Regions from separate parts of the Gorillibacterium sp. sgz306347 genome, predicted to be linked through region 3. Evidence: predicted binding sites of a transcription regulator. Region 3 holds the regulator's gene; each other region holds the start of a gene.
What was found. Region 3 encodes LexA, which represses DNA repair genes until DNA is damaged. Its sites were predicted from a motif close to CGAACATATGTTCG; they were not measured.

Region 1: uvrB (excinuclease ABC subunit UvrB) is a predicted target of LexA. The motif match lies at 1,948-1,961, and genes of this name have one in related genera.
Region 2: AC6I6H_RS17920 (putative DNA modification/repair radical SAM protein) is a predicted target of LexA. The motif match lies at 1,613-1,626, and genes of this name have one in related genera.

Annotation. Positions count from the first base shown of each region.
Region 1 covers NZ_JCAPET010000014.1:93,714-97,801, forward strand. Annotated here, with positions in the region: gene AC6I6H_RS10020 (hypothetical protein) at 1-149, shown strand, start outside; gene AC6I6H_RS10025 (flagellar motor protein MotB) at 237-1,067, opposite strand; gene AC6I6H_RS10030 (flagellar motor protein) at 1,051-1,851, opposite strand; gene uvrB (excinuclease ABC subunit UvrB) at 2,050-4,050, shown strand.
Region 2 covers NZ_JCAPET010000040.1:19,676-23,763, reverse strand. Annotated here, with positions in the region: gene AC6I6H_RS17925 (TIGR03915 family putative DNA repair protein) at 1-294, opposite strand, end outside; gene AC6I6H_RS17920 (putative DNA modification/repair radical SAM protein) at 273-1,580, opposite strand; gene AC6I6H_RS17915 (LysE family translocator) at 1,710-2,321, shown strand; gene AC6I6H_RS17910 (alpha/beta hydrolase fold domain-containing protein) at 2,483-3,385, shown strand; gene AC6I6H_RS17905 (4-hydroxybenzoate octaprenyltransferase) at 3,402-4,088, shown strand, end outside.
Region 3 covers NZ_JCAPET010000006.1:113,197-117,284, reverse strand. Annotated here, with positions in the region: gene nirB (nitrite reductase large subunit NirB) at 1-1,192, shown strand, start outside; gene nirD (nitrite reductase small subunit NirD) at 1,244-1,564, shown strand; gene AC6I6H_RS05565 (iron-sulfur cluster biosynthesis family protein) at 1,592-1,918, shown strand; gene lexA (transcriptional repressor LexA) at 2,005-2,628, opposite strand; gene AC6I6H_RS05555 (LysM peptidoglycan-binding domain-containing protein) at 2,803-3,258, shown strand; gene AC6I6H_RS05550 (DUF896 domain-containing protein) at 3,436-3,627, shown strand; gene AC6I6H_RS05545 (hypothetical protein) at 3,617-4,088, shown strand, end outside.

The sequences.
Region 1 (4,088 bases), on a different contig from region 3:
CGAATTATTACGAGCTTCCGGGCGAAGCCAAAGAGAAATCCAGCTTGTATCCTCGTCCGATTGGGAAAGATTATGTCGGGTTGGCCCAGTTTACGGTAGAAAAAAGGAAGGGCGAGTGGGTCGTCAAGGAGTACAAGGATCAGTTTTAACGGATTGAAAAAGGGAGTCCCCAAGTCGTCCGAAATGACTTGAAGGAGCTCCCTCTTTTATATTCGCCTATATCCGTTCGATGATTTTTAAGGAGAACCCGGCGGCAGAGATTCGTTGTCTTGCTTCGGCAGGTCGCGCAAAACGATGATCTCCACGCGCCGGTTTTTCTGCCGGTTCGCTTCGGTGTCATTGGGCGCTACCGGCTGCGTATCGGCGTGGGCGACGGACTGGAAGGTTTTGAGCGGCAGATGCTTTTGCTCCGTGAAATAGCGCAGAACCGAGAGGGAACGCTCGGACGACAGCCGCCAGTTGTCCTTGTAGAGCGCCCCGTTCGTGAGCGGCAGGTTGTCCGTATGCCCTTCGATGCTGATCTGCGCGTCCAGTGTCGGGAATAAACTGGCGAGCTTGTCCAAAACAGGGTATGCGCCGGGCTTCAGATCGGCCCGCCCCAGATCAAACAGGAAGTAGTCCTTCAGAGTAACCGCAATCCCTCTTTGGCTGTCTACGGCGGAGACGGTAGCCTCCAGGTTATTTTCCTGGATATAGTGGGTAATGGTTTTCAGCAGGTCCTGAAGGTCTTGCTCTTTTTTGGCGTCGGCTTCGCCGTCCTTCTCGTTTACGTTGGGCTTGTCCTTGTCGCTTTGAGGCTCCTCCGGTTTCACTTCCGCCTGGACCGGATTTACAGTCCCGATGATGCCGGAACCGCCGCCTCCTTTCGCGACCACGGACTCCGAGCCGTTAAACTGAAAGCTGAGCGATTGCGACAATTGCTCGTACTTGCTGACGTCGACCTTGCTCATGGAATACATGACGACAAAAAAGACCAGCAGGAGCGTGATCAAGTCGGAGTAAGTGACCAGCCAGCGCTCGTGATTTTCGTGCGACGCCTCTTTCCTTTTTCTAGACCGCCTCGACATTGGCTTCCGCCCTCGCTCCCGCTTCATTTTTGTTTCTGGCCTTGTCGTGGAGGAAGGAATTCAGTTTTTTCTTGATCAGCTGCGGATTTTCGCCCGCCTGCAGGGCGAGGATGCCTTCCAGCATCAGCTCCCTATCGGAAATGGCTTCCTTGCTGCGCATTTTGATTTTGGAGGCTATCGGCAGGTAAATGATGTTTGCGCTCGCGACGCCGTACAAGGTGGCGGCAAAGGCGACGGCGATTTTCGGTCCGAGCGTGTCGGGGTCCTCCAGGTTGCCGAGCACGTGGATCAGACCGAGCACCGTCCCGATAATCCCGATGGTCGGGGCATAGCCGCCGGCGGATTCGAATATTTTGGCGTACCCGTCATGCTTTGTTTCCAGCGCGTCCATTTCCAGCTCCAGAATCTGGCGGGTTAACTCGGGGTCGGTGCCGTCGACCACCATCAGCAGCCCTTCCTTCAGAAACGGGTTCTTGTGCTCCTGGGCACGCTGCTCCAAAGCGAGAACGCCTTCCCGGCGGGCGATGGTCGCCATGTCGACGATCTCCTCGATGATCCGGCGCTGGTCGCGTTTCTTTTCCACAAAAGCCATGCGGAAGGCGCTGGGAAGCTCTTTGAGATGGGAAAGCGGAAAGCTGACGATGACGGCGCCGAAGGTGCCGCCGAACACAATGATGGCGGCGGTGTAAATCATCAGGGATTCGACGTGCCCGCCTTCCAGCATAAATCCGCCAACCAAGGATAGAAGACCCAAAAGAAGACCAATAATTGTAGTAATGTCCACAATGTCCACTCCAGTTCTCGAGAGTAAGATATGTACCCGCGTTCACTTAATGAAAGGCCAGATTGCAACGCGGAAGGAAAATAAGGTATAATGGATCGAACATGTATTCTTATTTTCCTGTTCGACGGTTAGTTAAGTTATCGGATTCCCAAGTGGAAAATGTTAGAGGAATTCCTAGATCGGCAGGTGGTTAAAGCAATGAGCAACATTATCATGAGCGACAAGACGTTCGAGCTGAAGTCCGAATTTTCGCCTCAAGGGGACCAGCCCAAAGCCATCGACGAGCTTGTGGAGGGCGTGCGGTCCGGCAAGCGGCATCAGACGCTGCTCGGTGCGACCGGTACGGGGAAGACGTTCACGATCGCCCAAACGATCGCGAAGCTGAACCGGCCGACGCTGGTCATCGCCCACAACAAGACTCTGGCGGCGCAGCTCGCCAGCGAATTTAAAGAGTTTTTCCCCAACAACTCGGTCGACTACTTCGTCAGCTACTACGATTACTATCAACCGGAAGCATACATCGCCTCTTCCGATACCTATATTGAGAAAGACTCCAGCATCAACGAGGAAATCGACAAGCTCCGCCACTCCGCCACCAGCTCGCTTTTCGAGCGGCGGGATGTCATCATCGTGGCCAGCGTCTCCTGCATCTACGGTCTCGGTTCTCCGATGGAGTACCGGGATCTCCGCATGTCTCTTCGGGTCGGCATGGAGAAGCCGCGCAACGAGATTTTGCACCGGCTGGTGGACATCCAGTACCAGCGCAACGACATTAACTTCGTACGCGGCACGTTCCGGGTGCGGGGAGATGTGGTCGAGATTTTCCCCGCCTCCCGCGGAGAGCACGCCGTTCGCGTCGAGCTGTTCGGGGACGAGATCGAGCGGATCACGGAAATCGACGTGTTGACCGGTGAAATCGTCGGAGAACGCGAACACATTTCCATCTTTCCGGCTTCCCACTTTGTAACAGCCGAGGATTCGTTGAAGCGGGCCGTCGTGAACATCGAGCGCGAGCTGGAAGAGCGGCTGGAGGAGCTGCGCGGTCTCGGCAAGCTGCTTGAAGCCCAGCGGCTGGAGCAGCGGACGCGGTACGACATTGAAATGATGCTGGAAATGGGCTTTTGCTCCGGGATCGAGAACTATTCCGGGCCACTCACTTTCCGCGAGCGCGGTGCGACACCTTACACGCTGTTCGATTATTTCCCCGACGATATGCTGGTCGTCGTGGACGAATCGCACGTTACGCTGCCGCAGATCCGCGGCATGTACAACGGTGACCGCGCGCGCAAGGAGGTGCTGGTGGAGCATGGCTTCCGTCTGCCCTCGGCGCTCGATAACCGCCCCCTGCGGTTCGACGAGTTCGAGCAGAAGTTCAACCAGATCATCTACGTTTCAGCGACACCGGGGCCGTACGAGCTGGAGCACTGCCCGGAAATGGTGGAGCAGATCATCCGCCCGACCGGCCTGCTCGATCCGCTGATCGAGGTGCGGCCGACCAAAGGCCAGATCGACGATCTGATCGGGGAAATCCGCGACCGGATCGCCAAGGACGAGCGGGTCCTGGTGACGACGCTGACCAAGAAGATGGCCGAGGACTTGACCGATTACCTGAAGGAAATCGGGATCAAGGTCCGCTACCTGCACTCGGACATCAAAACGCTGGAGCGGATGCAGATCTTGCGCGACCTGCGGCTTGGCACCTTCCACGTGCTCGTCGGGATCAACCTGCTCCGGGAGGGCCTGGACCTGCCGGAGGTTTCGCTTGTGGCGATTCTCGATGCCGACAAGGAAGGCTTCCTGCGCTCCGACCGTTCGCTGATCCAGACGATCGGGCGGGCGGCGCGGAACTCGGAGGGCATGGTCCTGATGTACGGCGACAAGATCACCGATTCGATGGACCGCGCCATCAAGGAAACCGAACGGCGCCGTTCGATCCAGATGGCGTTCAACGAACAACACGGCATCACGCCGACCACGATCCGCAAGCGGGTGCGCGATGTCATCGAAGCGACGAAGGTCGCCGAGCAGAAGAGCGATTACCTGTCGAACTTCAAGGAAGGCGGCAAGATGTCCAAGCGCGACCGGCAAACCGTGATCGAGCGGCTGGAGAAGGAAATGAAGGAAGCGGCCAAGAACCTGCAATTCGAGCGGGCGGCCGAGCTGCGCGACGCGGTGCTGGAGCTGAAGGCCGCGGACTGACGGCGGCCGGAAGCTTTCCGGTGCGGCGGCGCAGGCGG
Region 2 (4,088 bases), on a different contig from region 3:
GCGGAGGAAACGCAGCAGCAAAAGCTCTCGCTCCGCGACGTCCGCCAGCCATCCCCGCTCCACCAGCTCGAGCGCTTCGGCCGATAGTTTGCCCGGGATCGACCGGTAAACCCGGTCCGCCTTCGCGGGATCGGTTGCGATCGGGCGGACGGGGTACAGATGCAGCTCGGGTTCGTCCTCCCGCGTGCGGATGGCAAGCGGGATTTCCTTCCGCCGGTAGCTTTCAAACACACAGCACAGCCAGCCTTCAAAGCTGCCGTCATATTCGTAGGCTATATCTGTCCGGTAAGGCATTGGATCACATTCTCCTTCATCAGCGCAGGGTCGTCGAAAAACGTCATCTGCTCATGCTGCGGCCGTTCCAGCATCCGCAGGCCCTGTTCGGAGACGAGCGCGCGCAGAACGGTGCTCTCCTTGACGCGCAGGCCCTCCAGCGGCTTGCCTTTGCACGTGATGAAATACTGCGCGCGCTTGAGCACGACGCCAAGCTTCTTCAGCGCCGGAAAATCAAGCGTTCCGGCCCGGCGCGCCGCCAGGATGCGCTTTGCGCTCCGCACCCCGATGCCGGGAACGCGCAGCAGCATCTCGTAGGGCGCCCGGTTGATCTCGACCGGGAACTGCTCCATGTGATGAATCGCCCAGTTGCATTTGGGATCGAGGAGCGGGTTGAAATTCGGGTTGCGCTCGTCCAGCAGCTCCTTCGCTTCAAAGCCGTAAAACCGCAGCAGCCAATCCGCCTGGTACAGCCGGTGCTCGCGCAAAAGCGGCGGCTTGATGTCCGGCGTCGGCAGCAGCGAATGCTCCACCACCGGCATGTAAGCCGAGAAAAACACCCGCTTCAGCTTGTAGTTGCGGTACAGTCCCTCCGTAAGGTTGAGGATCTTGTAGTCCGTGTCCGGCGTTGCGCCTACGATCAGCTGCGTACTCTGCCCGGCGGGGGCGAATTTGGGCGCGTGCCTGTATTTGACCAGCTCGGTGCTCGTCTCCCGGATCTTCTCCCGGATGAGGCCCATCGGGCGCAGAATCGATTCCTTCGATTTGTCGGGCGCGAGCAGCGTCAGGCTCTCCCGGGAGGGGAGCTCGATGTTGACGCTCATCCGGTCGGCCAGCATCCCGAGCCGGCTCAGCAGGGCGCTGTCCGCGCCGGGTATCGCTTTGACGTGGATGTAGCCGTTGAACCGGTACTCCTCCCGCAGCAGCTCCAGCGTTTTGATCAGCCGTTCGGTGGTGTAGTCGGGGTCCCGCATGATCCCCGAGCTGAGAAACAGCCCTTCTATGTAATTGCGGCGGTAAAATTGAATGGTCAAATCGGCGAGCTCCCGCGGCGTAAAAGCGGCCCTCCGCGTATCGTTCGATTTCCGGTTGACGCAGTAGGCGCAGTCATACACGCAGTAATTCGTCATCAGCACCTTTAAAAGGGAGATGCAGCGGCCGTCCGCCGAGAAGCTGTGGCAGATGCCCACCGGCGTCGCGCTGCCCAGGCTGCCCGCCTTGCCGGCCCGGTCCGAGCCGCTGGACGTGCAGGCCACATCGTATTTGGCCGAATCCGTCAAGATGGCCAGTTTGTCGATCAGTTCCACCCGCAACCCCTCCTTTTCCAAAAGTGTACCACAGAACATATGTTCTTGTCTGCTTTATCGAGATGATGTGGATGAAGCGGATGAAATTCAGTAAAATGGAAGAAATCTTACAGGAATCCGGGTGGGGGCATGCTTGCTTTTTTGGCGGTTGTATTGACGTTGTTTTTGATTCCGGGCCCCGCGGTGATGCTGACGCTGGGTCAAAGCGTGAGCGGCGGCAGACGCAGCGGCGTCTACACCGCGATCGGAATCGCCGGAGGAGACTTTATTCACACGATGGCCTCCGTGCTGGGCCTTTCGGCCATTCTGATGACCTCGGCGCTGGCGTTTGAGATCATCAAATACATGGGTGCGCTTTACCTGGTTTACCTGGGCGTCCGGGCCTTCCTGGAACGGACGGGGCCGTTCGATCTGCCGGCCGCCCGCAAGGCGGAGCCGGGAAAAACCGTCCGCCAGGCCGTTTTGACCGAGGTGCTGAACCCGAAGACGGCGCTCTTTTTCCTCTCATTCCTGCCGCAGTTCGTTCATCCGGAAAAGGGAAACGTCACGGCCCAGCTTGTTGTGCTCGGCGTCACGTTCGTGGTGCTGAGCCTGCTGTACACCCTGATGGTGGCTTTGATCGCCGGCTCCCTCGCGGGCTGGTTGACCCGGCACCGGGGCTTTGCCCGCTGGCAGGGAAAAGCCGTCGGCACCCTGTATTTGGGACTTGGCATCCGGCTCGCGCTGCAGCAAAGGAATTGAAACGGTTTCACGGAAAAGGCACCGCGAGCGGTGCTTTTTTCTTGTGATTTTTTTCGCTAGGTCATGACAAAATTCGGGGATTTTTCAAATGAGAGGTTTGTAATCGGAGGCTTAAGCCCATATACTGAGAGAAACCCTACTAAAAAAGAGTGATGAACCACGTGGCAAGCCTGGAAAGTGCGGAGATCAAACGACAGCTGAGAGAAGAGAAGTTCAACGAGAAATGGGAGAGCCCGGACGCCATTCGCAGTTATCTGGCCACCTTGCTTCCTTATCCCGCGCTGAACCGGGAGCAGCCCGGATTTGTCACGGAAACCTTTGTGAACGATGACGCATGGGAAATGGATTATTTTACGACGGGGCATGGAAACGTGCAGGGGTCGCTGCTTTATTTTCACGGCGGCGCTTATATAGAAGAAATTCTTCCCCCGCATTTCGGCTTCGCCCGCGCGCTGTCGGAGCTGACCGGCTTTCGGGTGACGGTGCCCAATTATCCGACCCTGCCTGCGGCGAACGCGGAAGAGATGTCCCTTCTGATGAAGGGCTTTTATGCATTTCTGCGCGGCCGTACGGAAGGGCCGGTCATTTTGGCCGGGGATTCGGCGGGGGCGGCGATGGCCCTTCTGCTCGCCCAGCAGTTCAAGGGTACCCCGCTTGCCCCCGACCGGCTGATTCTGCTATCGCCCTGGGTGGACCTGGCGACGGACAACCCGCAAATCGCGGCGCTCGGCATCCCGGAGCGGGACGTGTTTCTGCTGCCGGAAGGGCTGGCCGAGGTCGGTCGGCTTTACGCCGGCGGGCGGCCGCTCGGCGATCCGCTGGTCAGTCCGCTGTACGGCCCGATGGACGGGCTGCCGCCGACGGCGGTGTTTATCGGCACGGCCGATATTTTGCTGCCGGACGCCCGCCTGCTGCGGGACAAGCTGGCCGGCGGCGGCACGGAGGTCGACTATTTCGAATACCCCGACATGATGCATGTGTGGCCGATCTTCCCGATGCCGGAAGCCGAAGCGGCCCGGAGCACGATAAAGGACCTGGTCGGGAAGCATGGGATTACGGAGTAATGGTGGGAAGAAGAGCATGGAGTTATTGATTAAATCGTACAAAAAGGTGCATGATTACGGCGTTCTGGTCATGTTTCAGCACACCATCTTTTCGTTTGCGTTTGCGATTGTGTCCATGCTGCTGGCGGCGGACGGCATTCCTTCGTGGCGGACGCTGGCGATCATCCTGGTCACGCTGCTCGCAGCGCGGACCGGCGCCAATGCGCTGAACCGGGTGATCGACGCGGAAATTGACAAAAAAAACCCGCGCACGGCGGGGCGGCAAATTCCCCGGGGCGAAGTCGGCAGAAGGGAGGCGCTGCTGCTCGCCTGCGTCTGCTTTGTCATCACGGTGGCTGCGGCCCTGCTGCTCAATCCCTTGTGCGCGATTCTCGTGCTGCCCGCCGTGTTTTTTATGACGATCTATTCGTACACGAAGCGGTTTACCGCCTTCTGCCACCTGATTCTCGGCTTCACCTGCTCAATCGCCCCGGTGGGCGCCTGGCTGGCGATTACCGGGGAGTTCGCGTGGACGCCGATCTTCATGGCCGGCGCGAACATGTTCTGGGTGGCGGGCTTCGACATCATCTACGGCTCGCAGGATGTCCAGTTCGACCGGGCGAACGGCCTGCATTCCGTTCCGGCTTTGTTCGGCGTGCGGGACGCCCTGCTCATTTCGGGCCTTTTTCACGCCATCGCGGTGTTCTGCCTGTTTGTGGTCGGC
Region 3 (4,088 bases):
AGCCATGGCGGACGATGAAATCGTCTGCGGCTGCAACGGGGTAACGAAGAAAACGATCGTCGATGTCATCCAAAACCAGGGCCTCACCACCGTAGACGAAATCAAGGCCTGCACCGGCGCGACGCGCTCCTGCGGAGGCTGCAAGCCGGTAGTCGAACAGATTTTGCAGTATGTTCTCGGCGACGGCTTCAGCGCTGCCGCAAAGCAGGGCATCTGCGACTGCACGACCCTGAACCGGGACGAAGTGGTTGAAGGGATTCGCGGCCAAGGCTTCAGGACGATCCGCGAAGCCATGCGCGGCCTCGGCTGGAAAAACGAAGAGGGCTGCTCCAAATGCCGTCCGGCGCTGAACTATTATCTGACCATGCTCTATCCCGACACGTATGTGGACGAAAAGGAATCCCGTTTCGTCAACGAACGCCTGAACGCCAACATTCAGAAGGACGGCACGTATACCGTCGTTCCCCGGATGTACGGCGGGGTTACAACGCCGGAGGATTTGAAGAAAATTGCCGACGTATCCTTGAAATACAACATCAAAGTGGTTAAGGTAACAGGAGGACAGCGCCTCGACCTGGTCGGCGTCCGCAAGGAGGATCTGCCGAAGGTGTGGGAGGAGCTGGATATGCCTTCCGGCTATGCCTATGCCAAATCGCTGCGCACGGTGAAAACATGCGTCGGCGCGCCTTTGTGCCGGTTCGGTACGGTGGACTCCATGGCCATGGGCGAGCTGCTGGAACGCAAGTTTGAACGGCTGGACTTCCCGGCGAAGTTCAAAATGGCGGTTAACGCCTGCCCGCGGAACTGTGCGGAATCGTGCACCAAAGACATCGGAATCGTCGGCAACGACGGCGGCTGGGAAATCTTTGTCGGCGGCAACGGGGGCATCAAGCCCCGATTGGCCGATTCCTTGTGCAAGGTGAAGACGGACGGTGAACTGGTGGACGTAGTGGCAGCCGTCATGCAGCATTACCGGGAGACCGGCAAGTATCTGGAGCGGACCTCGGAATGGGTGGAACGGATCGGTCTGGACGCGATCAAGCAGGCGGTCGTGGAAGACACCGACAACCGCGCAGCCCTGAAAGCGCGCATTGAGTTCGCGCTGCAGAAAGTAGAGGACCCGTGGAAAAAGGTACTGGCCGACGATAAAGCCCGGTCGGCATATTTTGAAGTGGTTCAACCGCAGCTTTGAGGATTCCGGTCCGGCAGGCCGGGTAATCATAGAAGGGAGTGCTTCAGGCTCATGACGCAGCAGGCAAACGGCATTTTCATCGGCAAAAGCGAGGCGTTTCCGTCCCGGATCGGGAGAACGGTGCAGGTGGAGGACCGGGTTTTGGCGGTTTTCCGCACCTCCGACAAGGAGCTGTTCGCCATCGACAATGCCAGTCCGCATCCGAAAGGCGGCACCTTGACGGAAGCCATTGTTTCCGGCCGGTACATTTATGATCCGCTTTACGATTGGAAAATCGATTTGGCCACAGGTCTTGTTCAAGCGCCCGATCAGGGGCAAGTGCAGACCTATGTGGTGAAGGAAGAAAACGGGGAAGTAAAGCTTTTCCTGTAGGATCGGGAACGGGAGGAGGAGCAAAGCATGAAGATCACGCTGAACGAGCTGACGGAGAACCGGTTAAGGGAGCATCTGGGCGGCGGAAAAGGCTGCTTCAAGCTGTATTACGACACCGAAGATTGCGGCTGCAATGGCGTGCTCGTGCTCCAGCTGCTGGATGCTCCGAATAGCACCGACATCAAGGTGCAGGACGATCCTTTTCTCTTCTACGTGGACCGGCAGCAGCAAGGGCAGTTTGACGAAACGATGCGGCTGGAGGCGGAGGAGCGATACCCCTCCTTCAAGGTCAGCAGCGAAGGCTCGCTGTTCAGCGCCAATGTCCGGGTCAAGGACCTGAGGGAAGCGCGCTGACAGAGACGGTTGAAAACCAAAGGAACAAAGCAAAACCCTCGCGCCGGATGGACGCGAGGGTTTTGCTATGCCGTACCCGGAATGGATTAATGAATATCCCGGAATACGCCGACAACCTTGCCGAGAATGGATACGTTGGGAAGAATAATGGGGGCCATCGTATCGTTCTGCGGCTGCAGCCGGATGTGGTCCCGTTCCTTATAGAAGGTTTTAACCGTTGCTTCATCGTCTTCCGTCATGGCAACGACAATGTCGCCGTTGTTGGCGGTTTGCTGCTGGCGAACGATCACATAGTCGCCGCTGTGGATGCCGGCGTTGATCATGCTGTCGCCTTCGACCGTCAGCATAAAGACGGTATGGTCCCCGACATAATGAGAGGGGAGAGGGAAATAGTCTTCGATATTCTCGGTTGCAGTAATGGGCATGCCGGCCGTCACTTTGCCGATCAGCGGAACGCGGGATACGGCAAAGGAGAACACCGTTTCGGTCTCTTCTCCGCCGCCAAGCAGCTCGATGGCCCGGGGTTTGGTCGGGTCGCGGCGAATCAGGCCTTTCTTTTCCAGGCGGTCCAGGTGACCGTGTACCGTGGAGCTGGAAGCGAGACCGACGGCTTCCCCAATCTCCCGGACGGAAGGCGGATATCCCTTTACCCGGACTTCGTTGCGGATAAATTCAAGAATGGCCTGCTGGCGGCCGGATAATTTCGTCAATTGAATCACTCCATCATAGGAAATGTAAGCAAATTATAACATAGAACCGGAGTTCGTACAAACATAAGTTCGAGTCCGTTCGCACAAGAACAAACATTTGTTCGCTTTTTCTGTTGACATGAACGTATGTTCGCTTTATAGTAAAAGCAGAACAAATGTTTGGGAGGGCTTGATATGAATTCGGTCATCGTTTATTGGGGCAATAATCGGACGAGTAGTTTACATAATGAAAATACCGGTAAACAAAAGATGAATATGCCGGCTGCCAAGCCGGATTTTTCCCGCCGCTTGACCGCTGGACCCAAGTATAAACTGATGGCTGTAGTTTTCGCTATGCTCGTAGCGGTGACCTTTTTCTCCGGCTTTTTGCTTAAAGCTTATGCGGTAGGAGTAGATTCTGCCAAGGGGACGAACACAGGTTCGGACTCCTCTGTTGCGATAAACCTGGAAGAGAAAGCATCCGTAAAGCTGATCGATGTCGGACCCGGGGATACGCTGTGGAGCATTGCGAGAGAACACCGCAACGGCGTGGGAATGTCTCGCTATATCGATCAATTGATGAGCTGCAATGATCTGGAAAGCCCGCAGCTTCAAGTGGGTCAAATTCTTGCCTTGCCCCCGTCCAATTAAGTCCATTTCAACAGGCTATTCACATACAGGAGCACCGGTTTTGCCGTCATCCGCCGGATGGCCCGAAAGCCGTGTGCTTCTTTGCATTTGCGTCCCATTCATTCGGCCGGATTGCCTTGACAACCTTTCGGGCGAATGGCAAAGTAGAAGGGATAACGCAACACGGGAGGCTGAAACATGAACATGGATGAAACGGTTGCCCGGATCAACGAGCTTGCCCGCAAGGCCAAGTCGACCGGTCTGACCGACGAGGAGCTGGAGGAACGCAACGAGCTCCGCAAAGTATACATTGAAGCGTTCAAGCGGTCCTTGAAATATCAGCTGGAATCCATCAAATTCGTAGAGGATGAAGAAAACAATGTCCCGTAAATGGGAGCGCATGGTTGAGAAGAACCAGAAAGACATCAACAAGAAACGCAAGAAGGACGGGCTTGCTCCTTTGGGAACCGTCACCAAGGAAAATCAAATCACCTATAAAGGGCGCTACTGGATTCTTCCCATCTTTCTGATTTTCATGACCGTCGTCAATCTCTGGCTGACCTATTCCGCCGGAAACATGACGCAAAGCGCCTGGATCTGGTTTGCGGTTTACGTCGCTTTGGCGCTCCTGCTGCTCGTGATCAACCGGCCGACGCTGTCAGTCGGCAGGAACTCGCTGACCGCCCGCCGGTTCACCGGGTTTCAAACGGCATACGCCCACGAGATTGAGGAGATCCGGCTGATGAAAAGCGGCCTCGTCATCCAGATGAAGGTGAAGCGCAAAGCCTGGACCTTTACGAAGTTTATTCACCGGTTCCCGGTGGCGGAGGTTTCGAACGCGCTGCGCGAGT